Regions from separate parts of the Pseudoxanthomonas indica genome, predicted to be linked through region 2. Evidence: predicted binding sites of a transcription regulator. Region 2 holds the regulator's gene; the other holds the start of a gene.
What was found. The regulator FliA, encoded in region 2, starts transcription of late flagellar genes. The targets are predictions, from matches to a motif close to TAAAGTTTNNCNNNCNNNGGCCGATAA.
Positions count from the first base shown of each region.

Region 1: a site for FliA is predicted at 9,405-9,431, ahead of B5X78_RS15760 (methyl-accepting chemotaxis protein). Genes of this name have one in related genera too.

Region 1 covers NZ_FUZV01000002.1:1,102,849-1,118,538, forward strand. Annotated here, with positions in the region: gene B5X78_RS15735 (PepSY-associated TM helix domain-containing protein) at 1-1,135, shown strand, start outside; gene B5X78_RS15740 (alpha-amylase family glycosyl hydrolase) at 1,221-2,897, opposite strand; gene B5X78_RS15745 (MFS transporter) at 2,894-4,267, opposite strand; gene B5X78_RS15750 (alpha-glucosidase) at 4,635-6,251, shown strand; gene B5X78_RS15755 (TonB-dependent receptor) at 6,525-9,287, shown strand; gene B5X78_RS15760 (methyl-accepting chemotaxis protein) at 9,463-11,601, shown strand; tRNA gene B5X78_RS15765 (tRNA-Ala) at 11,673-11,748, opposite strand; gene rnd (ribonuclease D) at 11,788-12,888, opposite strand; gene B5X78_RS15775 (formylglycine-generating enzyme family protein) at 12,976-14,811, shown strand; gene B5X78_RS15780 (M48 family metallopeptidase) at 14,855-15,690, shown strand, end outside.
Region 2 covers NZ_FUZV01000002.1:1,307,350-1,323,039, forward strand. Annotated here, with positions in the region: gene B5X78_RS16690 (OprO/OprP family phosphate-selective porin) at 1-205, opposite strand, end outside; gene B5X78_RS16695 (chemotaxis protein CheA) at 290-2,251, opposite strand; gene B5X78_RS16700 (response regulator) at 2,317-2,682, opposite strand; gene B5X78_RS16705 (STAS domain-containing protein) at 2,679-2,993, opposite strand; gene B5X78_RS16710 (fimbrial protein) at 3,336-4,379, shown strand; gene B5X78_RS16715 (chemotaxis protein CheW) at 4,454-5,740, opposite strand; gene B5X78_RS16720 (ParA family protein) at 5,737-6,519, opposite strand; gene motD (flagellar motor protein MotD) at 6,519-7,487, opposite strand; gene B5X78_RS16730 (flagellar motor protein) at 7,500-8,240, opposite strand; gene B5X78_RS16735 (chemotaxis protein CheA) at 8,319-10,058, opposite strand; gene B5X78_RS16740 (protein phosphatase CheZ) at 10,070-10,681, opposite strand; gene B5X78_RS16745 (chemotaxis response regulator CheY) at 10,681-11,061, opposite strand; gene B5X78_RS16750 (RNA polymerase sigma factor FliA) at 11,173-11,925, opposite strand; gene B5X78_RS16755 (MinD/ParA family protein) at 11,922-12,752, opposite strand; gene flhF (flagellar biosynthesis GTPase FlhF) at 12,793-14,703, opposite strand; gene flhA (flagellar biosynthesis protein FlhA) at 14,744-15,690, opposite strand, start outside.

The DNA of each region.
Region 1 (15,690 bases), 200 kb from region 2:
CGTGGCGTTGTTGTCAGGCTTGCTGATCCATTTGCCCAGCCTGCTCAAGGATCTGTTTGCACTGCGTCCGGGCCGCAACCTGAAGCGCTTCTGGCAGGACGCGCACAATGTCATCGGCGTACTGAGTCTGCCGATGCATCTGATGTTCGCCATTACCGGGGCGATGCTGTGCCTGGTGATGGTGGCGGCAGTGGCGCTCAATCCGCTGATCTACGACGGCAAGGTGATGGAGGCCATCGGCCCTGCCATGGATACCGCGCCCGTCATCGCGCCTGCTGGCGAACCTGCGCCCCAGGGCACGCTGGCCTTCTGGCAGCAACGCGCACAGTCCGCTGCGCAGGCACAGGGCATCAGCGAGTTCGAACCGGCCTACCTGAAACTGCTGCACGCCGGCGACCGCAATGCGACGGTGGAAATCACCGGCGAGTCACCGCGATCACTCGGTCCGCTGGGGTCGGTGGCCTTGAATGCCGGCACCGGCGAGATTCTCGCCACCCAGTTGCCGGGCCATCGTGATGCCAACCACGCCACGCTGGCATCGGCCTACGCGCTGCACTTCGGTGAGTACGCCAATGTGTGGGTGCGCTGGCTGTACTTCGTGCTGGGAGTGGGCGGCGCTTTCCTGTTCTATTCGGGCAACCTGCTGTGGATCGAGTCGCGTCGCAAGCGTCGCCAGGTGCAGCAGGGTCGCGCCCAGATCGGCATGGCCAAGGCGACGGTGGGCGTCTGCCTGGGCGTGTGCGTGGCGATCTCGTTGGCCTTCGTCGCCGCCACGCTGCTGGAAGCGCGGGCGCTCAGCCAGGTTGGTTTGAATGTGGACGCCGGCATCCAGTGGGTGTGCTTCCTGTCCTGGACGCTATGCGCGTTGTGGGCGGTGATTCGACCGGTTGCAAAAGCCACGCGCGAATTGCTCTGGGCGGCGGCGCTGGCCACGGCGGCTGTGCCGATTGCGCACGGTGCGGCCACCGGCTGGTGGTGGTGGACGAGTGCGATGAACGGGCAGTGGGTGCTATTCGGTATCGACGCCACCGCGTTGGCGATGGCTTTCGGCTTTGCCTTGCTGGCCAGGGCGAGCCGGCGGCGCGCGCTGCATGGCGATCCACACAGCGTCTGGGCCGAACCCGCGCGGGCCTGACAACTCGACGCGCGCTGCGCGCCGTCGCACAGTCAGAGTCTCGGCGAGGGTCGCCGGTTCGATTGATCAGCGCAGCCGCCGGGGATCACTCGTTGAAAGGCGACTTGCGCTGCATCAACGATTGCAGACGTTGCAGCGTGTCCTTGCGGCGCAGCTCGCCATCGAAGAAGTACACCCGCACGCCGTGCGCGGGCACGTCCGCCTGCATCTGCCGGCGCACGCGCTGGGTCTTGCCGGTGAATGCATCGCGCCAGATCCCGGACTCCAGGTAATCGCTCACGCGCATCCGGGTGGGGTGGTCGCCCTTGTTGAGCAGCACCAGCGCGGTCTGGCGCTGGCCATCGTGATCGTAGACGCGGTAGAACGCCGCCTCGTTGCCCTTGAGTTCCACATTGAGCTGCAGGCCGCGTTGCAGCGCGACCGAATCGCGTCGTAGCCGGGCGATCGCCTGCAACGGCGCAAAGATGGGGCTGCGCGGCGCCTGTGCGATGCGTTCCTGGCCGAAGTAATTGCGGTTGCCGGCATGCTCGGCGGTGCCGCGCATGAAGCCGGTTTCCGAACCGTAGTAGATCACCGGAATGCCGCGCGCGGTGAACAACCAGTTGTGCGCGTCGATGAAGCCGTTGTCGCTGGCCTTCATCCGCGCCATGTCGTGATTGTCGTAGAAGGTCATCAGTTCGTACGGATTGGCGTACGGACCATCCTCCAGATACAGCGCAGGCGCCAGCTGGCCAAAGTCGCTGTCGGGTTTCTCGAACACTTCGACCAGCCTGGCCTTGAGCGGGAAATCGAGCAGGCTGTAGCCGCCGTTGCGCGGCCAGGTGTGCGCGGCAATGCTGGCGGCGTCGTAGTTGAAGTTCTCGCCGAACATGAAGAAGCCCGGGCGCTTGGCGCGGATGCGATCGGCAAAGGCCTTCCAGAAATCGTGCGGCATCCAGGCAATGGTGTCGACGCGGAACGCGCTGGCGCCCTGGTCGATCCATTGCTCGTACGCGCCCACCAGGTAATCGAGCACCTGCGGATTGCGTTCGTTGAAATCCGACAGCTGGGCCAGGCCGCCGTTGCGGTTGTAGAAGGCGTGCAGCGGCTTGTGCTCGGGATCCAGCTGGGCCGGCGGCAGATTCTGGTGGTCGGCCACCAGCTTGCCCTGTGCATCCCACAGCTTGCCGTACTGCGCCTGCGCGGCCGGCATGGTGTAGGCGGGTGAGCCGTGGTTGGCGACGATGTCCAGCACCACGTCCAGCTGCTGCTGCTTCATGCCGGCGGTGAAACCGGCAAAGTCCAGGCCCGCGCTGGGCAGGTGCTCGTCGAGCTTGTAGAAGTTGATGCCCCAGTATCCGTGGTAACCGGTCTTGCCGCGGTCGGTGAACGCGCCGTTCCAGGCCACGGGCTCGCCGCCGGTGAAGGCCTCATCCGGATTGTCGACGATCGGCGTGACCCAGACCGAAGTGAAGCCCATATCGCGGATGTAGCGGGCATTGTCCAGCACGCCTTTGAAGTCGCCCCCGAGGTAGCCGACGTTGTCGGACTGGCCGGCGGGCGCGCCGGGCGTGGGGCGATCAAAGCTGTGCTGCGCGCCACCTTGATCGCGATGATCATTGCCGGGGTCGCCATTGACGAAGCGATCCGTCAGCAGGAAGTAGACGGACTCGCGCGCGAAAGGCTCGGTGGTGCCATACCAGTCGCCGGCGTGGGCTTTGCAGGTCGCGCCACCGGCCAACACCAGCGTGACGGCGACAGCGAGCAGCGAAGACTGTCTCATGCCGGAACCTCGTCGGTGGCGACCTGGTTGCTCACGCGCAGCACCGCGACCGCCGCCAGCAGCAGGCTGACGCCGCTCAACACCAGCGCATGAATGGACTGGTTGTCGAACAGGCCGCGCATCAACGGGCCGAGCAGGGTGGCGGCCACGATCTGCGGGATCACGATGAACATGTTGAAGATGCCCATGTAGATGCCCATGCGATCGGCCGGCACATGGCTGGACAGCAGCGCATACGGCATCGACAGGATGCTGGCCCAGGCCACGCCCACCAAGGCGAAGGACAGGATCAACCACGCCGGCTGTGGCACGAAGTACATCGAGATGAAGCCCAGCCCGCCCAGGGTGAGCGATGCCAGGTGCACCGCCTTGCGATTCAGCCCGCGCCGCGCGGCGTACAGCGTCAGCAACAAGGCCACCAGCATCGAGGACAAGCCATACCAGCCCATGTACGAGCCGACCAGGTCGGCCGCGTTCTGGTACGCCGCATTGGCCGCGCGGAACGCCTCGGCCTGTGCGGGGATGCTCATGTCGTAGGCGCCTGCCAGCGGTGCGGGCGCGTGGAAGACGTGCTCGGTCAGTCCGGGCGTGGCCAGACTCCACATGGCGAAGAAAGCGAACCAGCTGAAGAACTGCACCCAGCCGAGGCGGCGCATTTGCGCCGGCATGTGCGCCACGTGATGGAGGATTTCGCCGAGGAAGTTGCCTTCGCGTTGGTGTTGTTGGCGGAACGCCTGCAGATCATCGGGCGGATATTCGCGGGTGGTGAACACGGTCACCAGGATGCTGGCCATGAACACGAACGCGCCAATCGCAAAGGCAATCTGCACCGAGGGCGGCACCACCCCGGGACCAGCTTCGTTCGGCACGCCCAGGCGGGTGATGAACCACGGCAGGTTGCTCGCCACCCAGGTACCGATACCGATGATCAGCGTCTGCAGGACAAAGCCGTAGGAACGTTGGCTCTCCGGCAACTTGTCGGCGACCAGCGCACGGAACGGTTCCATGCTGATGTTGATCGAGGCGTCCAGCACCCACAGCAGGCCAGCGGCCATCCACAGCGTGGGCGAGTGCGGCATGAAGATCAGCGCGATGGAACTGAGAACCGCGCCGGCAAGGAAGAACGGGCGGCGTCGACCCAGCCAGGGATGCCAGGTGCGATCACTGAAGTAGCCGACGATGGGTTGAACCAGCAGGCCGGTCAGTGGCGCGGCGATCCAGAGGAACGGCAGTGAATCCTTCTCCGCGCCCAGGGTCTGGAAGATGCGCGAGACGAAGCCGCCTTGCAGGGCGAAGCCGAACTGGATGCCCAGGAAGCCAAACGACATGTTCCAGATCTGCCAGAAGGACAGGCGCGGTTTGACGGGCATTCAAGGGTTCCGGCAGGAAGGACGGCGCAGCCATGCTGCGGGCGGTGACGCATCTTGCAGGCTATCCGCGCCGATTCCATGCTGCACCGCAAACAGGAATGCCACCCTCGGCATGCAGTCGACGGCCTGATCCCGGCCTGCGCCGAACTCGCGAAAAGCGCTTGTTTTGCGGGCCCGCAGCGTAAACCCTTGCGCCAATTCCGAGCGCTCGGGCGCGCGCTCGATGGGGCCGCGCGGCCACATCCTGCATACGTATTCATGCCATGCAGGGCAGGGCGGACGCCACGACACGATGGCGGCGTGGCAAGGTGGCGCCCGTTGCGCGACCACCATGGGCGCGCGCGGTGGTCCGGCATTCGGGGAAGCGATGAACGACAAGCATTGGTGGCGCGGCGCGGTGATCTACCAGATCTACCCGCGCAGCTTCCTCGACAGCGATGGCGATGGCGTCGGCGATCTGCCGGGCATCGTGGACAAACTGGATTACATCGCCAGCCTGGGCGTGGACGCGATCTGGATCTCGCCGTTCTTCAAGTCGCCGATGGCCGACTTTGGCTACGACATCGCCGACTACCGCGATGTCGATCCGCTGTTCGGCAGCTTGTCCGATTTCGATCGCCTGCTGGCCAAGGCGCACGCGCTCGGCATCAAGGTGATGATCGATCAGGTGCTGAGCCATTGTTCGGTGGAGCACGCCTGGTTCAAGGAAAGCCGCGAGAGCCGCGACAATCCCAAGGCCGACTGGTACGTCTGGGCCGACCCGAAAGAGGACGGCACCGCGCCGAACAACTGGATGTCGCTGTTCGGTGGCGTCGCCTGGCGCTGGGAGCCGCGCCGCGAGCAGTACTATCTGCACAACTTCCTGTCCTCGCAACCGGATCTGAACTTCCACAATCCGGAAGTACAGGCCGCCACGCTGGACAACGTCAAGTTCTGGCTGGACAAGGGCGTGGACGGCTTGCGCCTGGATGCGATCAACTTCTGCTTCCATGACGCGCAGCTGCGTGACAATCCGCCCAAGCCGAAGGACAAGCGGGTCGGGCGTGGATTCAGTCCCGACAATCCCTACGCCTATCAGTACCACTGGTACAACAACACCCAGCCCGAGAACCTGCCGTTCCTGGAGCGGTTGCGCGCACTGCTGGACCGCTATCCCGATGCGGCCGCTTTGGGCGAAATCTCCTCGGAGGATTCGCTGGCCACGACCGCCGAATACGTCAGCGACAAACGCCTGCACATGGGCTACAGCTTCGAGCTGCTGACGGACGACAGCAGTGCCGCCTACATCCGTGGCACGGTCGAACGTCTGGAAACGACCATGACCGAAGGCTGGCCCTGCTGGGCGGTCTCCAATCACGACGTACAGCGCGCAGTGAGCCGGTGGGGTGGAGACGCCTCTTCGCCAGAACTCGCCGCGCAGCTGGTCGCTCTGGTGTGTTCGTTGCGCGGCTCGGTGTGCCTTTACCAGGGCGAGGAGCTTGGCCTGCCGGAAGCCGACGTGCCCTATGCGGATCTGCAGGATCCTTATGGCAAAGCGTTCTGGCCGAACTTCAAGGGGCGCGACGGTTGCCGTACGCCGATGCCGTGGAATGACGATACCCAGGCGGGATTCAGCGCCGGCAAGCCGTGGCTGCCGATTCCGCAGACGCATCGCGCCATCAATGTGGCCGCGCAGGAACGCGATCCGCAGTCGGTGCTGCAGCAGGTCCGTCGCTTCCTGGCCTGGCGCCGGCAGCAGCCGGCGCTGCAGCGCGGCAGCATTGCCTTCCATGACGCGCCCGAACCAATCCTGGCGTTCCAGCGCGATGCCGACGCGCAGAGCCTGCTCGCGGTGTTCAATCTTTCGCCACAGGCGCAACGCTGGCCGCTGCCGGAAGCACTGCGCCAGCGTGTGCAGGACGCGCCCGAATTCGGCGCCGGTGTCCTGCGCGACGGCGAACTGGAGCTGCCAGCACGCGGCGTCTGGATCGCACGACTGCGCTGACCGACCCGCGCTGACGATACTGCTCGACCACGCTCGCCGACACGGCGAAGCGTGGCGGGCGCCGTTGTCGCCAGCGCAAATCGTGATTTGCGGAACCCGCGTTACAGGCGTCAAAAAGCCCTGATGAATACGTATGCAGCGGCCATTGTGCGACTGCGCTCGCTACTACCATGGCCGCACGTTCCAGGGAGAGGGTCCCTGGCGTCGAAGGCCCGGGCGATCGCATGCGACGCACCCGGGTCACTGCATACAACACTCCTGGGAGAGGGGAAAATGCTGCAACACAAGCGCAACCTGCTGAGTGCGGCGCTGGCATCCGCCATCGCGCTGACCGCAACGGGCGTCCATGCCCAAACGGCCACGCCGGCCGCGGGCACGCAGGCGCCGACCGAACAGAACGCCACCGAACTGGAAACCGTCACGGTGACCGGCATCCGCGCCGGTATCGAGAGCGCCATCTCGACCAAGCGCGAATCCACCTCCATCGTCGAAGCGATCTCGGCCGAGGACATCGGCAAGCTCCCGGACGTCAGCATCGCTGAATCGATTGCACGCCTGCCTGGCGTCACCGCGCAACGCGTGGGTGGCCGTGCCCAGGTGATCAGCGTGCGTGGCCTGTCGCCTGACTTCGCCACGACCTTGCTCAACGGGCGTGAAGTCGTCAGCACCGGTGACAACCGCAGCGTCGAGTTCGATCAGTATCCGTCGGAACTGATGAGCGGCGTGACCCTGTACAAGACGCCGGACGCCGGCCTGATTGGCCAGGGCCTGTCTGGCACCATCGACATGCAGACCGTGCGTCCGCTCAGCTACGACGAACCCGTGGTCGCCTTCAGCGGTCGCTACCAGCGCAATTCGCTGGGTTCGGCGGCGGAAATCGACGCGCACGGCAATCGCTTCAATGCCGCCTTCATCACCCAGTTCGCCGACAACACCGTCGGCCTGTCGGTGGGCTACTCGCATTCCGACACGCCCATCCAGGAAAACCAGGTGGGCCTGTACGAGCCGTGGCGATTCCTGGAAGAGGACAGCTGGCGTCCCGGCGTGCCGGGCGGCACCTACTACTCTGATGGCATCAAGGCGCTGCGCCGCACCGGCAACCTGGAACGCGACGGCGTGATGGCCACCTTGCAGTATCGCCCGTCCAACAACTGGACCAGCATCCTGGACGTGTTCCACTCCGAGGCGACGCAGATCACCACCGCCAACCAGTTCGAAGTGAATCTGGGTGGTTACAACGGCAATTACCAGCCCGGCCTGAGCATCACCGGCGCGCAGGTCAACGGCAACCACAGCTTTACCGGCGGCGTGGCCAGCGGCGTGTATCCGCTGGTGCGCGGCATGTACAACAAGCGCCTGGACAAGATCGACGCGTTCGGCTGGAGCAACGAATTCAACGCCGGTACCGCCCGCATCTACACCGACCTGAGCTACTCCAAGGCCAAGCGCGATGAGCTGAGCCTGGAGAACAACACCCAGCTCACGCCGATGCCGCAGCTGGACACCGTTACCCTGAGCTATCGCCAGAACGGGTTCTCGCAGTTGTCGCCGGGCATGGACTACTCCAATCCCAATGCGCTGTTCCTGACCAACACCATCTACGGCTCCGGCTACGGCAAGGTGCCGCAGGTGGAAGACGAACTGAAGAGCGTCAAGATCGGCGCCACGCTGCAACTGCCGGAATCGTGGAGCTGGTTCTCCGGTCTTGATGTGGGTGTCAACTACGCGGATCGCCAGAAGTCCAAGATCCAGCCGGAAGGCAACATCCTGCTCGGGCCGCAAGGCGACACCGCCATTGCCTCGGATCTGCAGCGTGGCCTGGTCAACCTCAACTTCGCGGGCGTGGGCTACATTCCCGCCTGGAACGTGGAAGACGCGGTCAGCCGCTACATGATCTTCGCGCCGGTCACGAACCTGGACTACCTGGTGCCCAAGACCTGGCGTGTGGACGAAGACATCACCACTGCGTTCGCGCGCTTCAACATCGACACCGAATGGGGCTCGGTGGGCGTGCGCGGCAATGTCGGCGTGCAGTTCATGCGCACCGAGCAGTCGTCCAACTCGTTCTACTGGGATGACATCGCGCCGGCCGGCGAGCAGGTCAAGCCGATTGAGGAAGGCAAGAGCTACAACGACGTGCTGCCGAGCATGAACCTGGCCTTCCAGTTTGCCGATGACCAGACCGTGCGCGTCGCCCTGGCGAAGCAAGTGGCGCGCCCGCGCGTGGACCAGCTGCGTTCCTCGCTGGATTTCGGCATCGACACCAGCACCGGTATCCCCGGCGCCAGCGGTGGCAACCCGCTGCTGGATCCGTGGGAGGCCTACGCCTTCGATCTGTCGTACGAAAAGTACTTCGGCAACAAGGCCTACGTGGCGGCCGCGGTGTTCTACAAGGATCTGCGCACGTACATCTTCACCCAGACCCGCGATGGCTATGACTTCTCCAGCTACGTGGCCAGCTACGTTCCGGGCCCGAACCAGCCGGAAGCGCAGACCACCGGCAACTTCACCGCGCCGTACAACGGCAGGGGCGGCAAGCTCAAGGGTCTGGAACTGACCGCGTCGCTGCCGCTGGATCTGCTGTGGCAGCCGCTGGAAGGTTTCGGCATCGTCGCCACGGCCAGCTTCAACGACAGCGACATCACCATCGTCGATCCGGACAGCGCCAACAGCGTGGGCGATGGTCCGATCTCGCTGCCGGGCCTGTCCGACGAGGTGTACAACCTCACCGCCTACTACGAACGCTCGGGTTTCGAGGCGCGCATCAGCCAGCGCAAGCGTTCGGACTTCATTGGTGAGATCGGCAACTTCGACGGCAACCGGACGCTGCGTTACGTGGTAGGCGAGGACCAGGTGGATGCACAGCTGGGCTACACCTTCGGCGCCGGCAGCAGCCTCGACGGCCTGAGCCTGTTGCTGCAGGTCACCAACATGACCAACTCGCCGTACAAGACCTACGCCGGCAGCAAGGATCGTCCGCTGGAGTACATCGAGTGGGGCCGTACCTACCTGGTGGGTTTCAACTACCGTTTCTAAGGTCGAGCCTGCTGCAAACTTCATTGCTTCACTTGCACAACCAGCCCGCCGAAATACGGCGGGCTTTTTTTTTGCGTGCGTGCTGCACGCATCGCGGGAGTTTCCTGAACAGGAACATCAAGCGATCGGGATAGCGGCCGATACCTGTGGGGCACTCCTCTCGCAGTACCTCTCAATGTCCCCCGTAGCTTCGAAAAAATTCCTCAGCCTGCAGTTCAAACTGTTGGGCGCACTGACTGTTGGCCTGTCTTTCATCCTGATCTGCGCGTTGGCTGGGCTTGCCTCGGCCTGGCTCAGTCTCTCCACCCAGGTGCCCGAGCAGGTCCAGCAGGCCACCGACAGCGAATTGATGAGTCGCGAATTCCGCCTGCAGGTGCAGGAATGGAAGAACGTGCTGATTCGCGGCAATGATGCCGAACAGCTCAGCAAGCACCTGTCCGCTTTCAACGAGGGAGCGGCCACCGTGAGCCGGCTCGCCGGGCAACTGGCCAGCAGCATGGATGATGCTCAAGCCGCCGCATTTGCGGCGCAGTTCCGCAAGGAACACCAGACCTTGACCGACAACTACCGCGCGGCGCTCACCGGTTTCGAGGCGGCGCAGTTCGACCCGCACGCAGGCGACGCGCTGGTCCGCGGCATGGATCGTGAGCCGACGCAGACGCTGGAGAAGTTGAACCAGCGGGCCAAGGCGGTGGCCGACGCTGCCGTCGTCAAGAAGTCCGAAGACGCGCGTCGCACCTTGATGTGGTCCGGGGTGGTTTCGCTGCTGGCTGCCGTCGTGTTGGTGGTAGCGCTGGCCTGGTGGATCCGCCGCTCGGTGATCGCGCCGGTGGTGAGTGCAGGGCAGGCCGCCCGCGCAGTGGCCTCGGGCAACCTGGATCATGTGATCAAGGTGCAGAGCCGCGATGAAGTGGGTCAGCTGGCTACCGCCATGCAGTCCATGACCACGACCTTGAAAGCGGTCATCGCCGCGCAACTGGACATGGCGCATCGCCATGACCTGGGCCAGATCAGTCACCGCATCGACGATGCGCAGTTTCCGGGCGAATACGGACGCATGGTGCGCGAATCCAATGCGCTGGTGGCCCAGCATATCGGCGTCAAATTGAAGGTGGTGGAAGTCATGCGCCGCTACTCGGTCGGCGATCTGTCGGTGGACATGGATCGCCTGCCCGGCGAGAAGGCCGTGATCACCGAAGCGATGGACGCCACCAAGGCCAGCCTGGCGGCCATCAACAACGAGATCAAACAACTGGCCGCAGCGGCTGCCGCAGGCGATTTCAGCCATCGCGGCGATGAGGAACGCTACCAGCATGACTTCCGCGCGATGGTTGCCGGCCTCAATGGCTTGATGACCACCACCGACGCCAACCTGTCGGAAGTCTCGGCGCTGCTGCAGGCCATCGCACGCGGCGATCTGACCGCGCGCATGCACGGAGACTTCCGCGGCGTGTTTGCACGGATGCGCGATGACGCCAATGCCACGGTGTCGCAGCTCACCGACATCGTGTCCCGTATCCAGGAAGCCTCGGGCACGATCAACCTGGCGGCCGGCGAAATCGCCACCGGCAATGACGACCTGGCCCATCGCACCGAGCAGCAGGCAGCCAACCTGGAAGAAACCGCCGCGTCGATGGAGGAGCTGACCTCCACCGTGCGCCAGAACGCCGACTCGGCGCGCCAGGCCAACCAGCTGGCGATCAGCGCGGCCGCGGTGGCCTCCAGCGGCGGTGAAGTGGTGGGGCAGGTGGTGGACACCATGCGCGATATCGAAACCTCGTCGCGCAAGATCTCCGACATCATCTCGGTCATCGATGGCATCGCCTTCCAGACCAACATCCTGGCGCTGAATGCGGCGGTGGAAGCCGCACGTGCCGGCGAGCAGGGTCGTGGCTTTGCCGTGGTGGCCTCGGAAGTGCGCACGTTGGCCCAGCGCTCGGCGCAGGCGGCCAAGGAGATCAAGGGGCTGATCGAAGCGTCGGTGGATCGCGTGGCCGATGGCTCGATGCTCGTGCATCAAGCCGGCGCCACCATGGGCGACATCGTCGCCTCGGTGCAGCGCGTGACCGACATCATGGCCGAGATCTCCGCGGCTTCGCAGGAGCAGTCGGCGGGCATCGAGCAGGTCAACCTGACCATCACCCAGATGGATGAAGCCACCCAGCAGAATGCAGCGCTGGTGGAAGAAGCCACCGCGGCGGCACGCAGCATGGAAGAACAGGCGCAGACCCTGGCGGCGTCGGTGGGGGCGTTCAAGCTCCAGCGTGCCGGCGTGGCTGCGGTGGAGCGCCGGCCTGTCGCCCTGATGCATTGATACGTCGGCCAACAAAAAAGCCGGAGTCCTTGCGGATTCCGGCTTTCTGCGACTCTCGAGAGTCTTTGTAGTGGTGGAGAGGATGGGGATCGAACCCACGACCTCGTCATTGCGAACGACGCGCTCTCCCAGCTGAGCTACCCCCCCACGAGGGTGACCTAGTTTAGCGCCGGTGCTCCGGTGGCGCTAGTCCGCGCCCACCAGCAGCGGCGCGAGGCTGGATTCCAGTGCATTACGCCGCCAGCCGGCCAGTCCGGCGGGCCAGCCACCGGGTGCGTCGCGCTGGAATTCCAGCAAGGCTTCCAGCGCCCGGCGCGAGGCCAGCACGCCTTCCGGCAGGCCGAGTTCACGCGTGCGCACGGCCACGGCGTCCTGCAGTTTTTTCAGCTGGCTCTTGTCGCGATCGGTGGCGCTGCGCGCCAGCGGCGCCTGGTCTTCGTCTTCAAGCGGGGTGTCCAGTGCGGTCCACAAGGCATCGGCCAGTTTGCGCGGCGACTTGGGCTGGCCGTCCAGCCAGCGCAGCAGGGCGGCGCGATCCAGCGGCGGAGTGCGCGCCAGCGCCACCGCCATCTCGTTGTCGAGGATCCAGCTGCGCGGCCGGTCGCTGCGACGCGCCTGCGTTTCGCGCCAGCGCAGCAGGCGCAACAAGCGGCGTTGCGCCGGTGGTTCCAGGAACTGTGCGCTGCGCAAGGCCAGATGAGGCCAGCGCTCGCCTTCGTCCTGCTGCGAGTTTTCGATCAGGCGCTGGCTGTCTTCGTGCAGCCAGGCCAGGCGATCACCGGCCTGCAAGCGCGCGCTCAGATCATCGTGGAGTACGAACAAATACTGCACATCGTCGGCCGCGTAGGTCAGTTGCGAATCACTGAGCGGGCGGCGTAGCCAGTCCGAGCGGGTCTCACCCTTGGGCAGGGTGACGCCGGTGATCTGTTCCACCAGCTTCTGATAGCCCATTCCGGCGCCCACCCCGGCCAGCGCGGCGGCAATCTGGGTGTCGAACAACGGTTGCGGCGCCACGCCACAGGCATATTTCAGCGCCACCACATCCTCGCTGGCGCTGTGCATGACCTTGAGGATGTCCGGATCGCCCAACAACCCGGCCAGCGCCCGGGTCATGCCGGGGCGTAGCGGATCCACCAGCAGGATCTCGTCACCGATCGCCAGTTGCACCAGCGCCAGTTGCGGCCAGAACGTGCGCTCGCGGACAAATTCGGTGTCCAGGCCGACCCGCGCGGGCTTGCGCGTGAGGAAGGAGGCCAGGGCGTCGGGCGTTTCAATCCAATGGGGCACGAAATCTCCGCTGAATGCATCGGTTGCCTGTGGGGGAGACAATAGCCTAACGTCGCTCGCGGCATACCGCGACCTCGGGAGTAAGGATTGCGTCCAATCGGCTTGCTGCTGCTGACTGCATTGGCACTTTGCGCCTGCTCGCGCGAGCAGGCGGCATCGCGTGATGCGCGTGGCGAGGCCGCCGAAGTACGGATGCCGCAGATTACCGTCACCGGCGATGACAGCATCAATGCGGCACTGAACTGGCAGCCGCCGGCGGTGACGCTCAGCGCCGAACAACTGCCCGAGGCGCGCAAGCGTGCCGCCCAGGCGCTGCAGGAAGAGCGGCTGTACGCCGGCGCCGATGACGCCATCCCCTTGTTCCTGGCCATACGCCGGCTGGCGCCGGAGGATGCCGGCGCCCGCGCCGGACTGGACCGTGCACTGGACAGCCTGCTGCGACAGGGCGAGCGCGCCCTCAAGCGCGCCGAGGATCGCGATGACGCCGCGCGCGAGGCCGCGCAGATCGCCGCCGTGGCGCGCGCCATCGATCCCAACGACGATGCGGTGGTGGCCTATCTGGGGCGGGTCGACGAAGTCGAACAGCTCAGTCGCCTGAACCAGGCCAGCGAACGCGCGCTCCGCGAGGGACGGCTGGGCGAGAACGGCGGCGGCGCGCTGGCCGGCTTCCGCGAAGTGCTGAAATGGAAACCCGGCCAGCCGCGTGCGCGCCAGGGCGTGGCCGCCGTGGAAAGTGACTTGATACGCCGGGCCGAAGACGCTGCGCTGGCCGGCGATTTCGATACCGCCCAGATCTGGTTGAACCATGCCGCGCGCGTGCGCGAACAGGCGCCCACGGTGGCTGACGCACGCCAGCGGGTGGACGGCATCCGCATTGGTCGCATCGCCGCGCTGCGCGAGAGTGGCGTGCGCGATCTGGCCTCGCCGCTGGGGCTGAAGGGGGCGCGCGAAAAACTCGCCGAAGTGTTGCGGATTGCCGAGCCCGGAGACCCGGTGGCGGCGGATTTCCGCCTGCGTATCGAACTGGCCACCCACTACGGCCTGTTCCGGCCGGGCCAGGCGTTCACCGACGCGATGACCGGCGGTGGGCGTGGACCCGAGATGATGGTGGTGCCGCACGGCGCCTTCCAGATGGGCGCGGGCGAAGACGAACTGGGCGCCGGCGATGCGGAGAAGCCGGCGCATTACGTGCGCTTTGACCGCGGCTTCGCGATGTCGCGCACACCGGTGACGGTGGGCCAGTACCGCCGCTTCGTGCAGGCCACCGGCTATCGGCCGCGTGCGACCCGGCGCGGTCATTCCATCGTCTACGACGAGCGCAGCGGCAACTTCGTGCGCCGCAGCGGGGTGGACTGGCAGTCCGACTACAGCGGCGCGCCCGCGCGCGCCGACATGCCGGTGCTGCACGTGAGCGTCTACGACGCCGAAGCCTATGCCGAGTGGCTGGCCCAGCAGACCGGCCACGGCTATCGCCTGCCCAGCGAAGCCGAGTTCGAGTACAGCGTGCGTGCCGGTACGCAGGGTCGCTATCCCTGGGGCAATGGCCAGCCGCCGGACGATTTCGGCAACCTCACCGGCGGCAATGATGTCTCGCCCAGCGGACGCCACTGGAACAACGCCTTTGTCGGCTACGGCGACGGTTACTGGGGCGCGGCGCCAGTGGCCAACTTCCGCGCCAATCGCTGGGGTCTTCACGACCTCGGTGGCAATGTCAGCGAATGGGTGGCCGATTGCTGGCACGCCTCGTACCGGCGGGCGCCGGCCGATGGTGCGGCCTGGTTCAATCCGGGCTGCCGCGCACGGGTGGTGCGAGGCGCCTCCTGGGCCAGCGCGCCGGTGCAGGCGCGGGCGGCATGGCGCTCGTCCTCGGATTCGGATATGACTAATGCGCGCGTGGGTTTCCGGGTGGTACGTGGTATCTAGCGCGGCCCGACCGCGTCCTTCGACAGCAGGCAAGGAGTAGGCGATGCGCAACGATCCCTTCGGCCAGGGCAATTACCAGCAAGGCGGCACGCGTCGACGCGGCGGTGGTTTCAACCTGCGCTGGATCATCCTGCTGGGATTCGCCGGCTATGCGGCGTTCTACTGGTTTTCCAATCGCGTCGTGGATCCCTACAGCGGTGAAAAGGTGTTGATCGACAACTCGATCAGCGTCGAGGAAGAAAAGGCCATGGGCCTGCAGGCGTATCAGGAAATCCTGCAGCAGGAACGTCCGGTGGATCCCAACACGCCGTTCGCGCGCGACGTGCGTGAGATCGCCCGTCGCCTGGTCAGCAAGATTCCGCAGGTGGAAGCCGCCATCGCGCAGGAACGCGGCACCCAGCCCACCGGCAACTGGAAGACCTTCGAGTGGGAGGTCAACGTGATCCAGTCCGACCAGGCCAATGCCTTCTGCCTGCCCGGCGGCAAGATGGCCGTCTACACCGGCCTGCAACCGGTCGCGCAGAATGCCGACGCGATGGCGGTGGTGATGGGCCACGAAATCGCCCACGCCTTGCTGCGCCACGGCGCGCAGCGCATGTCGCAGCAGAAGCTCACCCAGATCGGGCAGATGGCGGGGGCCATGAGCGGCATGGATCCGCAGCAACAGCAGATGGTGATGGCGGCGATGGGCTACGGCTACCTGTTGCCCTATGCGCGCAGCCACGAAACCCAGGCCGACGAAGTGGGCCTGATGCTGGCGGCCGCGGCCTGCTTTGATCCGCAGGAGGCGGTGCCGCTGTGGGAACGCATGAGCCAGGCCAGCGGCGGTGAAGCGCCGCCGGAGTTTTCCTCCACCCATCCCAATCCCGGCACGCGCAT
Region 2 (15,690 bases):
TGGTGGCGGGCGTGCCGTAGCCATCACCGGAATAGTTGTTGTAGTCGTAATGGAAGTTGCCGGTGGCGGCCAGTTCGGTGCCGTCGGAGAACACGATGCGCGGTGGCCAGGCCTTGGCCTGGGTGGAACTGGCCGCTTCTTCGGCAGCAGCGGGCATGGCCAGCGCGCCGAGGACGGCGAGGGCCAGGATCGAATGTTTCTTCATGGAGTCCTACTTGGAATACGGAGCCGGCGGCCCGCGAGTCGGGCGCATCTTAAAAGATGTGCAGGCTTGAACGGGTGATCGAAATCAAGCGGCCTGAGGAAGGCGCAGCGAGCGAACCAGGCCACCAATATCGACAATCAGCGCAACCCGGCCGTCGCCCAGGATGGTAGCGCCGGAGATGCCGTGGATGCGGCGGTAATTGTTTTCCAGGTTCTTGACCACCACCTGCTGCTGGCCGATCAGTTCGTCCACTTCCAGCGCCAGTTTCTGGCCATCGCCTTCCACCACCACCACCAACGGATCCGGGTTGCGCTGGCCACCGTAGTTGTAGTGTTCGTTGAGCGACAGCAGCGGCAGGTATTCGCCGCGCACGCGCAGCACCTTGCCTTCGCCGGCCAGGGTGCGCACGTCGTCGGGCTGCGGCTGCAACGCTTCCAGCACGTAGTTCAGCGGCAGGATCAGGGTTTCCTCGCCGACCGACACGGCCATGCCGTCGAGGATGGCCAGGGTCAGCGGCAGGCGGATGACCACGCGCGTGCCCTTGCCGGCAGTGCTTTCCAGCTGCACTTCGCCGCCCAGGGCCTGGATGTTCTTGCGCACCACATCCATGCCGACGCCGCGACCGGACAGATCCGTCACCGCCTCGGCGGTGGAGAAGCCGGCCTGGAAAATCAAATCCCAGACCTGCGTGTCGGTGGGATTTTCCGGCACGCTCAAGCCGCGTTCGGCGGCCTTGGCCAGGATGCGTTCGCGATTCAGGCCGCGGCCGTCGTCGCTGACTTCGATGACGATATGACCACCCTGATGCGAGGCGGCCAGGGTGATGGTGCCGGTTTCTTCCTTGCCCGCTTCGCGACGCACGTCCGGCATTTCCAGGCCGTGATCGATCGAGTTGCGGACCAGATGCACCAGCGGATCGGCGATGCGTTCAATCAGGCCCTTGTCCAGTTCCGTGCCTTCGCCAATCGTGCGCAGGCGGACCTGCTTGCCCAGGCGCGAGGACAGATCGCGGACCAGGCGCGGGAAGCGGCGGAACACCGCATCGACCGGCAGCATGCGCACGCCGATCACGGCTTCCTGCAGATCGCGGGTGTTGCGCTCCAGCAGATCCAGGCCGGCGAACAGGCGTTCGCACTGGGCCGGATCGAGCACGCCAGAGACCTGCTTGAGCATGGCCTGGGTGATGACCAGTTCGCCGACCAGGTTGATCAGGCCGTCGATCTTGTCGACGCTGACGCGGATGGAGGTTTCGGCGGCTTCGCCATTGGCCGCAGGCGCGCCGGTGGCGGCAGCGGGTGTGTCGACGGCGGGCACGCCGGCAGCCGGGGTGGCGGCCACGGCAGCGGCGATGGGCTGGATGTCCAGCTCGCAATCGTCGACCACCCAGGCGAAGGCTTCTTCCACCTGCGATCGCGGAACCTTGCCGATCAGGCCCAGATCCCAGGCCAGATAGGCTTCCAGCGGATCCATCTGCTCGAAGCCGGGCAGGCGATCCACCCGCGTGGCGACTTTCAGTTGGCCCAGGTGTTCGAGCTCGCGCAGGATGCGCAGCGGATCGTTGCCGCTCATGAACAAGCCGGGCGCAGGCGCAAAGCCAATTTGCCAGCCTTCCGGCGCTGCTTCGGCCTGGGCGACCGGCACAGGTGCGGCAGCGGCGTCGCCGGAGAGCACGGCGGTCAGGCGCGCATGCACGGCCTTGACAGCCACCGGATCGGCGACGTGACCGTGTTCGGCTTCGGCCAGCAGGCTGCGCAGCACATCGACCGAAGCCAGCATCGCATCAATCGCATCACCGCTGACGTCGCGCTTGCCGGCGCGCAGTTCGTCCAGCAGCGTTTCCAGCACATGGGTCAGGCTGGCGACGGCGTCAAAGCCGAAGGTCGCCGAACCGCCCTTGATCGAATGCGCGGCGCGGAAGATCGAATTGATCAGTTCCGCATCGCGGTTGCCATTCTCCAGCGACAGCAGACCGGACTCCATCGCTTCCAGCCCTTCGCGGCTTTCCTCGAAGAAGGTGGCGTGGAAACGTTGCATGTCCATGTTCATGGGCGCGGAGCTCGTACGGTCGGAAGGCGGGGTGGGGCGGTGGACAGCGGATGCCGGTGTGGCGATCAGCCCAGGACTTTCTGGATGGTGGCGACCAGCTGTTCCGGATTGAACGGCTTGACCAGCCAGCCGGTGGCGCCGGCGGCCTTGCCTTCGGCCTTCTTGTCGGCGGCCGATTCCGTGGTGAGCATCAGCATGGGGGTGAACTTGTAGTCCGGCAGGCCACGCAGGGCGCGGATCAGCGAGATGCCGTCCATGTTGGGCATGTTGACGTCGGTGACCACCGCGTTGAAGCGCGAACCCTGCGCACGGCCCAAGGCGACCTGGCCGTCTTCGGCTTCATCGACCGCGTATCCGGCGGAGGTCAGGGCGAAGGCGACCATCTGGCGCATCGAGGCCGAATCGTCCACCACCAAAATACGTGCGCTCATGCGGCGTTCTCCACAAAGTTCGAGTTGTTGTTGTTGTCGGAAGGCACCAGACCCAGTTCGGCCTCCAGGCCCAGCAGGCGCGCAGCGTCACGGAAGGAGGCGCTGCTGTCGGCAAAGGCGGTGCGATGACCGGCCTTGGCGCGCTCCAGGAAAAACGAAAACAGCACCTGCAAGCTGGCGGTGTGCACGCGTTGCACGGCGGTCGCATCGAGCACCAGCTCGTCGCTCTGGGCCAGATGCGGGGCCAGCTGCTGTTTGAGGTCGCTGGCGGCCTCGATGCCGAGGTCGGCGGCCAGGGGTACTGCGCTCATTGCTGCTCCGAAGGGTCGGTTCCCGTGTGGTATCGGCCGATGGCGGGAGCACTTGAGCGGGTGGGTGGGCACGGGTGAAAAAGTGAGATGCACATCAAGTTTCGACTTCTGTCGTTTCAGTTTGCAATTTCAGTGCCTCCGTAGCATTCAAGGGCTGTGCCAGGCGAGTGCGATTCTTCGTTTTTGCCTGTTTTTACGCATACATGAAGAGATGGATGGAGGAGGCCAGGCTGTGTTTCACTGCGCCCCTGCCGTCCTTGATCCAACTATTAGAATCGCCAGCCAATGGTCTGAGTAGGCGTGATGGCTATGCAAGTTCGCACAGGATCAGAGGTGCACGAAATGAACGCCAATGGCATGTTCCGGGCAGCCGCTTGGGTGGCTACAAAGGCGGCGCTGCTCCGGCGCGCCATGCAGGTGCTGATTGTCCTGGCAAGCGTATCCGGCGTGGCGAAAGCGCAGACGGTGCCGGAGGGCGCCTGCATGTCCAGCTACCTGCCGCTGACGGCCGTGATTCCGGAAGTCAGCGTACCCAGGAACCTTGCGCTGGGCAGCCCCATCCCCGGCGCGATGGTCACGGTTTCCCTGGCGGTCACCTGCAACAAAGGCCCTGCGGCGGCGTCGGGGCCAGCGCAATGGCGATGGAGTAGTCGCAATGGAACTCCGATCTTTAGCGAGGTACCGGGGTTTACGGAGGTCTATCGCACTTCCAGCATGTCTGAAGGGGTGGGCTTACGGGTGGAAACCTTCGGCGGGTTGGCAACGCACTATCTGGTGAACGGCCAGATTGCCTTTGGCCTGGGCGATTACAACTTGAACGGCACCAGCAACATCGAAGCGCGCTTTGTCTTGATCAAGGTGGCAGAGAGTCCTCAGACAGGAACGTACACACAACCGGGTGGAACCGGCATCCATGGTGTGGCCTGGATCAACAATTCGACCGAAGCCAATTCGGCGCTCGACGTCAAATACACCATCAAATCAGCACAGTCGTCTTCCTGCACCCTGAGCCAGAAAGACATCGAGGTGGCGCTTCCGAAAGTTCTGGTGAATGACTTCACCGGCGTGGGGTCATTTGTGGGCCCGACAACTTTTCCGATAGGCGTGAATTGCGAGGACAAGGTGGCGCTCAGATTCGAGATGAAAGACGCTACCAAGCCTGGGAACGTCAGCAACATCTTGTCGCTGGGCGCCGGATCGACGGCTGAGGGCGTTGGCATCCAGATTCTGGACGGCCAGGGCAAGCTGATTTCCTACACGCCCGGCGGGCAGACCTACAATCAGAGCACAACGCCGATCTTCAATCCGACTCTGCTGGGCGAGGTTCCCGCAGGTACTTCCAGCACCACGTTTACAGCGCGTTACGTCCAGACCGAAGCCGTGTGAAACCCGGCCTGGTCAAAGGTCTGGTGGAAGTGACGCTCTCCTACTACTAGCGAGGCTGGCCCAGCTGCCACGCCTCAGCGTAGCAGTTCGGAAGCATCCAGCAGGATCACCGTCTGCTGGCCCGCCAGGCGGGCCACGCCGCGGAACAGCGGATGGGTGATGCGGCACATGCGGGTGTTGTCGGGCGGCTCGATCTGGCCATCGGTCAAGGTGGTGACGTCTTCCACCGCGCTGACGCGCAGGCCGAGGATTTCGCCCTGTTCTTCCAGCACCACGATGCGGGTGAGGGGGTCATCGATGATGGCGGCGCGATCCAGGTACAGCCCCAGATCGATCACCGGCACCACCTGTCCGCGCAAGTTCATCACCCCCAGCATGTGGCGGGCGGCGCCGCGCAGCGGCAGCAGGGTGGCCGGCAGCACGACTTCCTGAACCTTGAGCAGTTCCAGTGCGTAGTGCTGATCGTCGCAGCGCATGCGCAGCCAGCGGCTGGCGCGATCGCTGGCGCGGCGGCGGTCGTTGCCATGTGGTGATTGTGCGGCTTGATCCTGGGTCTGCCTTTGCAGCAGGTCGAACACCGGCTTGGCGTAGGCGGGCAGGTCGGCCGGGGGCGGCACCAGGTTGCGCGGCACGCGCGGCGCCGGCGGTGCATCGACGCGGATCGGCGCGGACGGCATGCGCGACTGGATTTGGTCGGCTTCGGTTTCTTCGGCGACCGCGGCGGCAAAGTCGCCGGGGGCGGCGGCGTTCGCAGCAACCTCCGCGCCCGCCGGGAATTCGGCGTCGAACTCGGCCAGCAGGGCGGCGGTGGTGTCGGTGGTGTCGACGGTGGCCACGGCTTGATCGGGGAATTCGGAATCGAATTCGGCCAGCAGATCGGCGCTCACGTCGAAGGTCGGTACGGCTGCGGTGGCGTCGACGGCTTGATCGGGGAACTCGGAATCGAATTCGGCCAGCAGATCGGCGCTCACGTCGAAGGTCGGTACGGCTGCGGTGGCTTCGACGGCTTGATCGGGGAATTCGGAATCGAATTCGGCTAGGAGATCGGCGCTGGTGTCGAGGATCGGCGTGACGGGCTCAATGGCTTCGGCGGTCGGGGCTGGCTCCCAACAGACTGATGTCTGGTCAACCCCTCCTACGGATGCAGCTTCTGCTTCTGCGGCCAGCAGGGCGATGTTGTCGACGTCACTGCCGTAGGGCTTGGGCACGTCGGCGACGGCGGGCACCTGGTCCACGTAGACGAAGGGCGGATCGCTGGCAGCGGACTGCGCTTCATCGCGCGGCGGGGTCGGGGGCGTGGATGCGCCATCGCCGGACAACAGGTCCAGCAGGTACGAATCCAGCGCGGGTACGGCATTCATGCAGCTTGCTCCAGCTCCCCGCGTTCGCTGGCCAGCAACCAGTCGAGGGCACGCCGATAGGCCGACAGGCCACGGCCGGGATACTGCGCCGGCGGCATGGACTGGGTCAGCACATCGACATTGCAGATGCGGGTGTCATTGGGGATGGCGTCTTCCCACACGCGTGCACCGTGCTGCTCCTGCATCTGCCGGAGCGTTTCGTTGCCGGTGCGGGTGCGCTTGTCGTGCAGGGTGGGCAGGATCGAGACCGGCAGCGGGCGCTGGCGCGAGCGTTCGATCATGTCGGTGGTGCGGCACATGCCGGTCAGGCCGTGCATGGCCAGCGGTTCGGTCTGGGTGGGGATGATCACGCGGTCGGCGGCGGCCAACGCATTGACCATCAGCAGGCCCAACGTGGGCGGGCAGTCGAACAACACGTAGTCATAAGCCTGCCCCCCCCGCGCCAGCGCGCTGGACAGGGCCAGGCCCAGGCCGGGCTGGGTGGCGCTGCGCCGTTCCAGCGTGGCCAGCGAGGTCTGCGCGGCGACGAAGGACAGGTTTTCGATTTCGGTGGCCCGTACCAGTGGCGCCAGCTCGGCGCCTTCGGGATTGAACAGTTCCATCACTCCGCTGGGCGGCGGATCGGCGGGCACGCCAAAGGCCCGGCTCAACGACGAATGCGGGTCCAGATCGATCAGCAGCACGCGGAAGCCGCGCATTGCCAGGCCACGGCCCAGGGCCAAAGTGGTGGTGGTCTTGCCCACGCCGCCTTTCTGGTTGGCGATTGCCCACACGCGCATCAGTTGGATCCTCCGGTTACGGTCGGCGCCAACGCTGCAGCGTCAGCGGCCGTGGCCGGCGTCAGGGGACCGGCCTCATCGAGGGTGCCTTGCAAGTTCGGTGCCGCGGCGATCGCCGGCAGTCCGCCGCCACCGCCCTCGGCCTTGCCTTCCCCGGCCAGGATCACCAGCAGCACGCGACGGTTGCTGTTGCGGCCCTCCAGGGTGGCGTTGTCGCCGATCGGGCGGAATTCGCCGTAGCCGATCATCGCCAGCCGCTCCGGCGGAATGCCGTCGCGCACGAACAGGTGCACCACGCTGGCCGCACGCGCGGCCGACAGCTCCCAGTTGGAGGGGAACTGATAGGTGCGGATCGGACGATCGTCGGTATAGCCTTCCACCCGTACGCCGTTGGGAACATTGATCAGCACATCGGCCAGCTTGGACACGGTGTCCTGCGCGGCCGGTTCCAGCGCCGCGGAACCGGTGGGAAACAGGATGTCGCTGTTGATCTGCACTTCCAGCCACAGCTGGGCGCGGCGGATGACCACCATTTTCTGGTCCACCAGCGGCTTCATCGCCTTTTCGATGTCCGAGGCGATGCGATCCAGCTCGCGCTCGGCGTTCTGCATGCCCTGCGCACTGACGCTCATGTTCATCTGCGAGGCCATCGCCGCCAGCAGGGTGACGTTGGGGGCAGGCGAGGGCGCCGACGGGCCCTGCTTGGCGCCGGACTTGATCGGCGAGGGGCGATCGAAATCCGCACCCTGCAGCTGGTGATTGCCCACCTGCACCGGATTGATGGTGCGCGGCGCGCCGCCGAAAGCGGCGGTCAGGGCATCGGCCATCACCCGGTACTTGCCTTCGTTGACCGTGGAGATCGCGTACATGACCACGAAGAACGCCAGCAGCAGGGTCATCAGATCCGCGTAGGGGATCGCCCAGGCTTCGTGGTTGGTGTGTTCTTCGTGTTTCTTGCGGCGCGCCATGATCCCGGCCCCTTAGTGCAGGAAGCCGGCCAGCTTGGATTCGATGTTGCGCGGATTCTCGCCCTGGGCGATCGCGATCAACCCCTCGATGATCATCTCGCGCTCACGGGTGCGGCCACCGATGACGCTCTTGAGCTTGTTGGCCATCGGCAGGAAGAACAGGTTGGCCGAGGCGATGCCGTAGATGGTGGCGGTGAACGCCGCGGCGATGCCGTGGCCCAGCTTGGACGGATCGGCCAGGTTCTTCATCACCGCGATCAGGCCGAATACCGCACCGATGATGCCCAGCGTGGGCGCGTACACGCCCATGGCTTCGAACACCTTGGCGGCGGCCAGATCCTGGTGTTCCTGGCTGTCCAGATCGATTTCCAGCATGTGCCGGATGGCTTCCGGCTCCAGGCCGTCGACCAGCATCTGCAGGCCCTTCTTGAGGAACGGATCTTCCTGCTCGGCGACCAGCGGCTCCAGCCCGAGCAGACCCTGCTTGCGGGCCACATTGCTCCACTCGACGATCTGCTGGATCAGTCCTTCGCGCTCATTGGTGGGCGGGCGGATCACCCACTTGGCGATGGCCACCGCATGCTTGAACACCTTCGGCGGCGTATGCACCAGGATGGCTGCGACGGTGCCGAGGATGACGATGACGAAGGCGGCCGACGACCACAGCGAGGCCACGCCCGCACCCTTGAGGATGCTGCCACCGACCAGGGCGACCAGCGCCAGCAGTAGTCCGACGAGACTGAAGATATCCATGTGAAGGAATATCGGCGGGTGTAATGGGAACTTGAGCTGGCGACCCTCTCCCGGAGGGAGAGGAAGAGGGGGAAGGGCTTACGCCACCTGGCGCAGGCCGTCCACGTCCAGGATCAGGGCCATGCGGCCGTCGCCAATCAGGGTGGCGCCGGCATAGCCGGGCAGGCCGCGCACGGCGCGCGGTAGCGGCTTGATTACCACCTCCTCGCGGCCGCGCACCTGATCCACGACCAGGCCGAAGCGCTGGTCGCCCATCTGCAACACCACGATGGTGAGCAGCGGGGTCTTGGTCACCTGCACGCCCAGCCAGCGGCGCAGATCCACCAGCGGCAAGGTGGTGGCGCCGCGATCCAGCACCGCCTGGCCATCGAAATAGCGCAGGCTGGCATCCGGCGCATGCAGCACTTCCAGCACGCGCGCCAGCGGCAACGCATAGACCGGGTCGCCGGCCTGCACCAGCAGGGTCGGCAGGATCGCCAGCGTCAGCGGCACGCGGATCAGGAAGCGGCTGCCGCGTCCGAGCTGGGAATAGATCTGGATCTGCCCGCTCAGTTCGCGGATGCGTGACTGCACCACGTCCATGCCGACGCCACGGCCGGAGATGTCGGTGATCTCGGTCTTGGTGGAAAAGCCCGGCAGGAAGATCAGCTGCAGGCATTCGTCATGCGACAGGCGCGCGGCGGACTCGGGATCAATCAGGCCCTTTTCCAGCGCCTTGTCGCGCAGGCGTTCGGGATCTATGCCGGCGCCGTCGTCGCGGATTTCAATGGTGACGTAGTCGCCTTCCTGCTGCGCGGCCAGGCGGACTTGGCCACAGCGCGGCTTGCCCGCAGCTTCGCGCAGGGCCGGCACTTCCACGCCGTGATCGATGGCGTTGCGGACCAGATGCACCAGCGGATCGGCCAGCGCTTCGACCAGGTTGCGATCCAGCTCGGTCTCGGCACCGATCAATTCCAGATCCACTTCCTTCTGCAAGGAGCGGGCGACATCGCGCGCCACCTTGGGGAAGCGCGAGAACACCTTGCCGACCGGCTGCATGCGCGTGCGCATGACCGCGTTCTGCAGGCGTGCGGTGGCGATATCCAGGCTGCTGACCGCGCGGTCCAGTTCCTCGTCGCGCAGGCGCGCGCGCAGGGTCTTGAGGCGGTTGCGCGAGAGCACCAGTTCGCCGACCAGGTTGACGATCGCATCCAGCCGCTTGGTGTCCACGCGGATGGTCTGCTCGGCTTCGCTGGCGCGCGCGGCCGGCTTGCCCGCTGCGCTGGCCGGGGTGGCGCGCGGCTTCGGCGCAGCGGCAGGCGCCGTGGCGGCAGGCGCGGCGATCGCGCCCTGCAGCTGATCGAGCAGGGCGTCGAATTCTTCTTCGTTGATGTCCTCGCCCGCCTGCGCAGGCGCTGCTGTGGCCGGTTTGGCCGCCACCGGCGCCGGCTTGGGTGCGGCGCCAGTCACGTCGAACTGCGCGATCAGCGTGGCCGGTGCATGCGGCGGATCTTCGTTGGCGCCCACTGCATCGAGCATCTGCTGCAGCCAGTCGAGCGACTGCTGCGCGGCGTCGAAATGATCCGCTTCCAGCGAGGCCTTGCCCGAGCGCACCAGGCCGAGCGCTTCTTCAGCCGCGTGGCACAGGTTGACCATCGGGGTGATCGCCAGGAAGCCGGCGCCGCCCTTGAGCGTGTGGAAGCCGCGGAACACCGCGTTGAGCTGCTGCTTGTCGGCGGGATCCTGTTCCAGCGTCACCAGCTGCTCGCCCAGGCGATCCAGGATCTCCTGCGCTTCAATCAGGAAGTCGGCGGCGATTTCGGGGGTGACGGCGGACATGCGTGCTTCTCTTACAGGCCAAGACCCGACAACAGATCATCCGCGTCATCCTGCGAGTACGCGTTCTTGTCCAGTCCGTTGACGGCCGGGCCGGACAGGGCGTTGTCCTTCTTTTCCGGCGGCGGCAGGCCGAGTGCGCCAAAACCTTCGTGCACGCGGCGGACGATGCCGGCGACGCGACGGATGATCTGCCCGGTGAGGTCCTGGTAGCTCTGCGCCAGCGCCATTTCCGACAGGCCGCTGCGGATGCCATCCACCAGCTGCGTCTGTTCGGCGCTGAGCGGGCTGGCCTTGAGCTGATCGGCCAGGCCGCGGCATTGCTCGGCCAGGTCGAGGGTCTTGTGGCTGGCCTGTTCGGTCATTTCGACCACGTGATCCAGGCGCGCGCAGGCGTCGTCCAGACCATGGCTGTCATGGGTGGGCGGCAGTTCGCCCAGCGTCTGCGCCAGTTCGCGGGCCAGCCGGCCCAGGCCCTGCATCATCGGCTGCGTGCGCCAGGCGGCAATCGCATCCAGTTCGCGGCGCCAGCCGGCTTCATCGCCTTCCTGCAGGGCATCCAGCGCGTGCTGGAGTTTTTCCACCAGCGCCGCGCGGGCGCTGGAAGCATCAATGACTGCGGCCATCAGGCAGCCGCTCCCAGGCGCTCGAAGATCTTGCCCAGCTTCTCTTCCAGGGTCTGCGCGGTGAACGGTTTGATGATGTAGCCGTTCACGCCGTTCTGCGCGGCCTCGATGATCTGTTCGCGCTTGGCCTCGGCGGTGACCATCAGCACCGGCAGGTGCTTGAAGCGGTCATCGGCGCGGATCGCCTTGAGCAGGTCGATGCCGGTCATGCCGGGCATGTTCCAGTCGGTGACCACGAATTCGAAGTTGCCCTGCGCCAGCGCCTGGATGGCGGTCGAACCGTCGTCGGCCTCGGCGGTGTTGGTGTAACCCAGATCGTTGAGCAGGTTCTTGATGATGCGGCGCATCGTCGAGAAGTCGTCCACGATCAGGATTCGCATGTTCTTGTTGGCGGTCACTCGGTACTCCGGGGCAATGCTATTGGGCAGGGTGGTTCGGAACGGATATCGGCGGGGATCCGGAGAAGTTTAGTGAGGGGGTGAAAGCGGCCCTCAATCGTCCTCGATGCCGGCGTCGACCTTTTCGTACACGTCCAGCCGGCCGCGCAGGCGCAGCATGGCCTGGCCGTGGATCTGGCAGACCCGCGACTCGCTGACCCCCAGCACGGCGCCGATTTCCTTCAGGTTCAATTCCTGCTCGTAGTACATGGACAGCACCAGCTGCTCGCGCTCGGGCAGTTGGCCGATGGCCTTGACCAGCTGGGTGCGGAACTCGCCGCGCTCCAGGTTCTGCTGCGGGCTGGGGCCACCGGTGACATGGGTCTGCGGTTCGCCATGGTCTTCGACGTGCGATTCCAGGCTCAACACCTGGCCACGCGCGGCGTCTTCCAGCAGGCGCAGGTATTCCGGCAACGGCATCTCCATCGCCGAGGCGACTTCGGTGGCGATGGCGGCGCGGCCGGTGCGCTGTTCGATTTCGCGCACGGTGGAGGCGGCCTGGCGGGCGCGCCGGTGCACCGAACGCGGCACCCAGTCGCCGCGGCGGATTTCATCGATCATCGAGCCGCGGATGCGGATCGAGGCGAAGGTCTCGAACGAGGCGCCCTGTTCGGCGTCGTAGCTGCGCGAGGCTTCAATCAGACCGATCATGCCGGCCTGGATCAGATCATCGACCTCCACGCTGGCCGGCAGGCGTGCGGCCAGGTGATGGGCGATGCGCCGTACCAGGTCCGCATGCACGGTGACGGCATCGGTGGCCGCGCTTTTCTGCACGGCACGGTATTGGGCGGCAGCACCGGTATTCATGCAGGCACGCTCCGGTTGATCATGCGTTCGACGAAGAATTCGACATTGCCGCGCGCGGCGGTCGGCGGCTGCCAACGGGCGGCCAGGCGCGCGATTTCGTTGATGGCGCGGGCCGACGGGCTGCCCGGATAGGCCTTCACCACCGCCTGCTGGCGCTGCACGGCGCGGCGCAGCCAGTCGTCCTGCGGCACCGCGCCCATGTAGTGCAGGGCCACGTCGCCGAGGAAGCGTTCGCACACCCGCGCCAGTTTTTCGTACAACTTGCGGCCCTCGTTGGGGTCGCGGACCATATTGGCGATCACGTGCACGCGATCGACGCCGCGTTCGCGCGAGAGCACCTTGATCAAGGCGTAGGCATCGGTGATCGAGGCCGGCTCATCGCAGACCACCACCACGGTGTCCTGCGCGGCCTGGCAGAAGGTCAGCACGCTGTCGGTGATGCCGGCGGCGGTATCCACCACCATCACGTCCAGCTGGCGCTGCAGTTCCGAGAACACATTGACCAGGCCGACGTGCTCGGCCGAGGACAGCTCGGCCATGTGCCGGAAACCCGACGAGGCCGGGACGATCAGCAGGCCATCCGGGCCTCCCAGCAGCACGTCCTCCAACTGGCAGCGATGCGCGACCAGATCGGCCAGGGTGAACTTGGGGGTCAGGCCCAGCAGCACGTCGACATTGGCCAGGCCCAGGTCGGCGTCCATCAGCAGGGTGCGCTTGCCCATCTCGGCCAGCGAAGCGGCCAGGTTGACCGACACGTTGGTCTTGCCCACACCACCCTTGCCACCGGTGATCGCAATGACCCGCACCGGATGGAACGCGCCGGCCATCGGCGGCGTGTTGCGCGGATTGGTCTGCAACAGGTGGGACTCATGCGACATGGATGTTCTCCGCGGGGATGGCTTCGTCGGCTTCGCGACGCAATTGGTCAAGACGCAGTACAAGGTTGGCGGCGTTGGCGCGGTGCAGGTCTTCCGGCACGCGCTGACCGTCGGTGATCCAGGCCATCGGCAACTGGTGGTCGACGATCACCGACAGCGGGCTGCCCAGGCGACCGGTTTCATCGACCTTGGTCAGCACCACGCCCTTGGGGCGCACGGCGCTGAAGCGGCGCACCACTTCATCCAGATCGGCGTAGTGGGAGTTGGCCGGCAGCACCAGCAGGGTGTGGATCTGTCCGGCCGCGCGCAGCCAGTTGAGCTGGCCGACCAGGTTGCGGTCGCGCTGGCCCAGGCCGGCGGTGTCGATCAGCACCAGCTTGTAGTCGGCCAGGCGCTCCAGCACCTGCGCCAGCTTGATGTCGCTGTCGGCTTCGTATACGGCGATGCCGAGCTGGCGACCGTAGCTGTGCAACTGTTCGCGGCCACCCACGCGCACGGTGTCGGTGGTGACCAGCGCCACGTCGCGCGGGCTGTTGGCTTCGGCGAACGCCGCGGCCAGCTTGGCGATGGTGGTGGTCTTGCCGGCGCCGGTCGGGCCGACCAGGGCGATCACGCCGCCAGTGAGCAGCGGATCCTGCGCCATGACGGGCAGCTTCTTCGACAGCAGGCCCAGCATCAGGCCACGGCCGCGATGCAGTTCGGTGTCGGCGGGAATCTGCAGCGCCACGTCGCGGGTGATGCCGGCATCGAAACCGTAGTCTTCCAGCAGTTCCATCGCCTGCGAACGCACCGGAGAACCCTTCAGGCGCTCGTCGGTCAGGCGGTGCATCTCGTCTTCGATCATGCCGCGCATCGCGGCCAGCTCGGCGCGCATGGCGGCCAGCTGCTCATCGTTCTCGCGGGCGCGGATCGGATCGTTGTCGGTAACCAGTGCAACCGCCGGGGCAGTAGCCGTTGCAACCGTCGCAGCCGCAACCGTCGTCGTTGCCTGGGAAACATCCGCAGCCGATGCTGCGGCTCCTTCTCCCGCTTGCGGGAGAAGGTTGGGATGAGGGGAAGACGAAGCCAGAATCGCCTCAGCCTTCGCCACATCATCCGCAGTCACCGCGGCAACCGCACGCGCCGTGCCATTCACGCCCGGCACCGCCGGCAAACTCGCCGCCAACCGCGCAGCAAACGAGTCCGGCTTGATCTCGAACTTCGCCGGCTCGCTGGCAGGCAACACAAAATCGTCTTCCTGCTCGTATCCACCCAACGGCTCCGGCGACGGAATACCGGCGTACAGCGATTCGCCATCACGCGCATCGGCGCCCTTGCGGTCACCGCGCAGGCTTTCACGCAGGAAGGCGGGCAGGGCGTCCAGGTCTTCGGCCGGCGCGGCCGGCTTCTTCGGCGCTTGCGGCTTCAGCTGGGCCAGCAGTTCAAACGCGGTCGGAATTTCGTTGGCAGCCTGCTCGGCCGCGATGTCCTGCGCCGGCTTGCCAAGAGGCTTGCGGCTGAAAGGACTGCTGACCGGTGCATCGTCCATCGCCGGCTTGTTGTTCGGCGTGTTGCGCTGGAAGTAAGCGGCCGCGGCCTGCGCGGGCGACAGCGGCGCGTCCTGGCGATTCGATTCGGCGCGCGGCGCGGCACGGTGCAGGTCGTCGGTGCGGGTCTGCGCATCACGCTGCGTGGCCGCCGGGCGTGCGAAAGAAGGAGCGGGCGGAGCAGCCGGTTCGGCCGGGCGCATCGCGTCCAGCGTGCGCTGCACCAGTGCTTCGTCGTAATTGGATGCGGCGACGATTTCCACGCCGTCATCAGTCATGCGGTTGGACAGGATGACCGCATCCGGGCCGTGTTCCTGGCGGACCAGGGCGAAGGCGGTGCGCATGTCCGGGGCGACGAAGCGTTTGATTTTCATGGTTTGGCGCTCTGGTAAACCGCTGGGTTCTGCTGATGAATCAACTGATGGTGCCCACCAACTTCAGTCGCTTGTCCTCCGGCACTTCGCTGTAGGACAGGACCGACAACGTGGGGACGCTGTGGCGGACCAGCCGCGCCAACGCAGCGCGTACTGTTCCTGGCACCAACACCACCGCCGGTTCACTCTTGGCGTCCTGTTGGGTCACGCAGTCCGCAAGGGATTGGTGCAGCCTTTCGGCCAGACCAGGTTCCAGCGCGGCGCCGGTGCCTTGCACGCTGTCTTGCAAGACGCGTTCCAGTTGCGGCGCCAAGGTATAGACGGGCAGTTCGGGCGACATGCCGGAGATTTCCTGCACGATGAAGCGGCCCAGGCCATTGCGTACCGCCGCGGTGAGCGCGGCCGGGTCGGCGTTCTGCGGGGCGAACTCCACCAGCTGCTCGACGATGCGACGCAGTTGGCGAATCGGCACGCGCTCGATGAGCAGGTTCTGCAGCACGCGCACCACGGTGGCCAGTGGCAGCGACTTGGGCGTCAGATCTTCGACGAGCTTGGGCGCGCTCTTGCCCAGCGTGGCCAGCAGCTGCTGCACTTCCTCATGGCCCAGCAGTTCCGGCGCGTGTTCGCGCACCAGATGCGAGAGGTGGGTGGCCACCACGGTGGCGGCGTCGACCACGGTGTAGCCCAGCGATTCGGCCAGCGCGTGCTGGTGCGGCTGGATCCAGGTGGCGTCCAGGCCGAAGGCCGGATCGCGGCCGGGGATGCCCTCCAGCGTGCCGAAGGCGCCGCCCGGGTCCAATGCCAGTTCGCGGTCCGGATGGATTTCCGCCGTGGCCACTGGCACGCCGTGCACCAGCAGGCGGTAGCCGTTGGAGGGCAGCTCCAGGTTGTCGCGGATATGCACGGGCGGAATCAGGAAGCCCAGATCCTGGGTGAGCTTGCGGCGCACCGCCTTGATGCGCGACATCAGCTCGCCGCCCTGGTTCT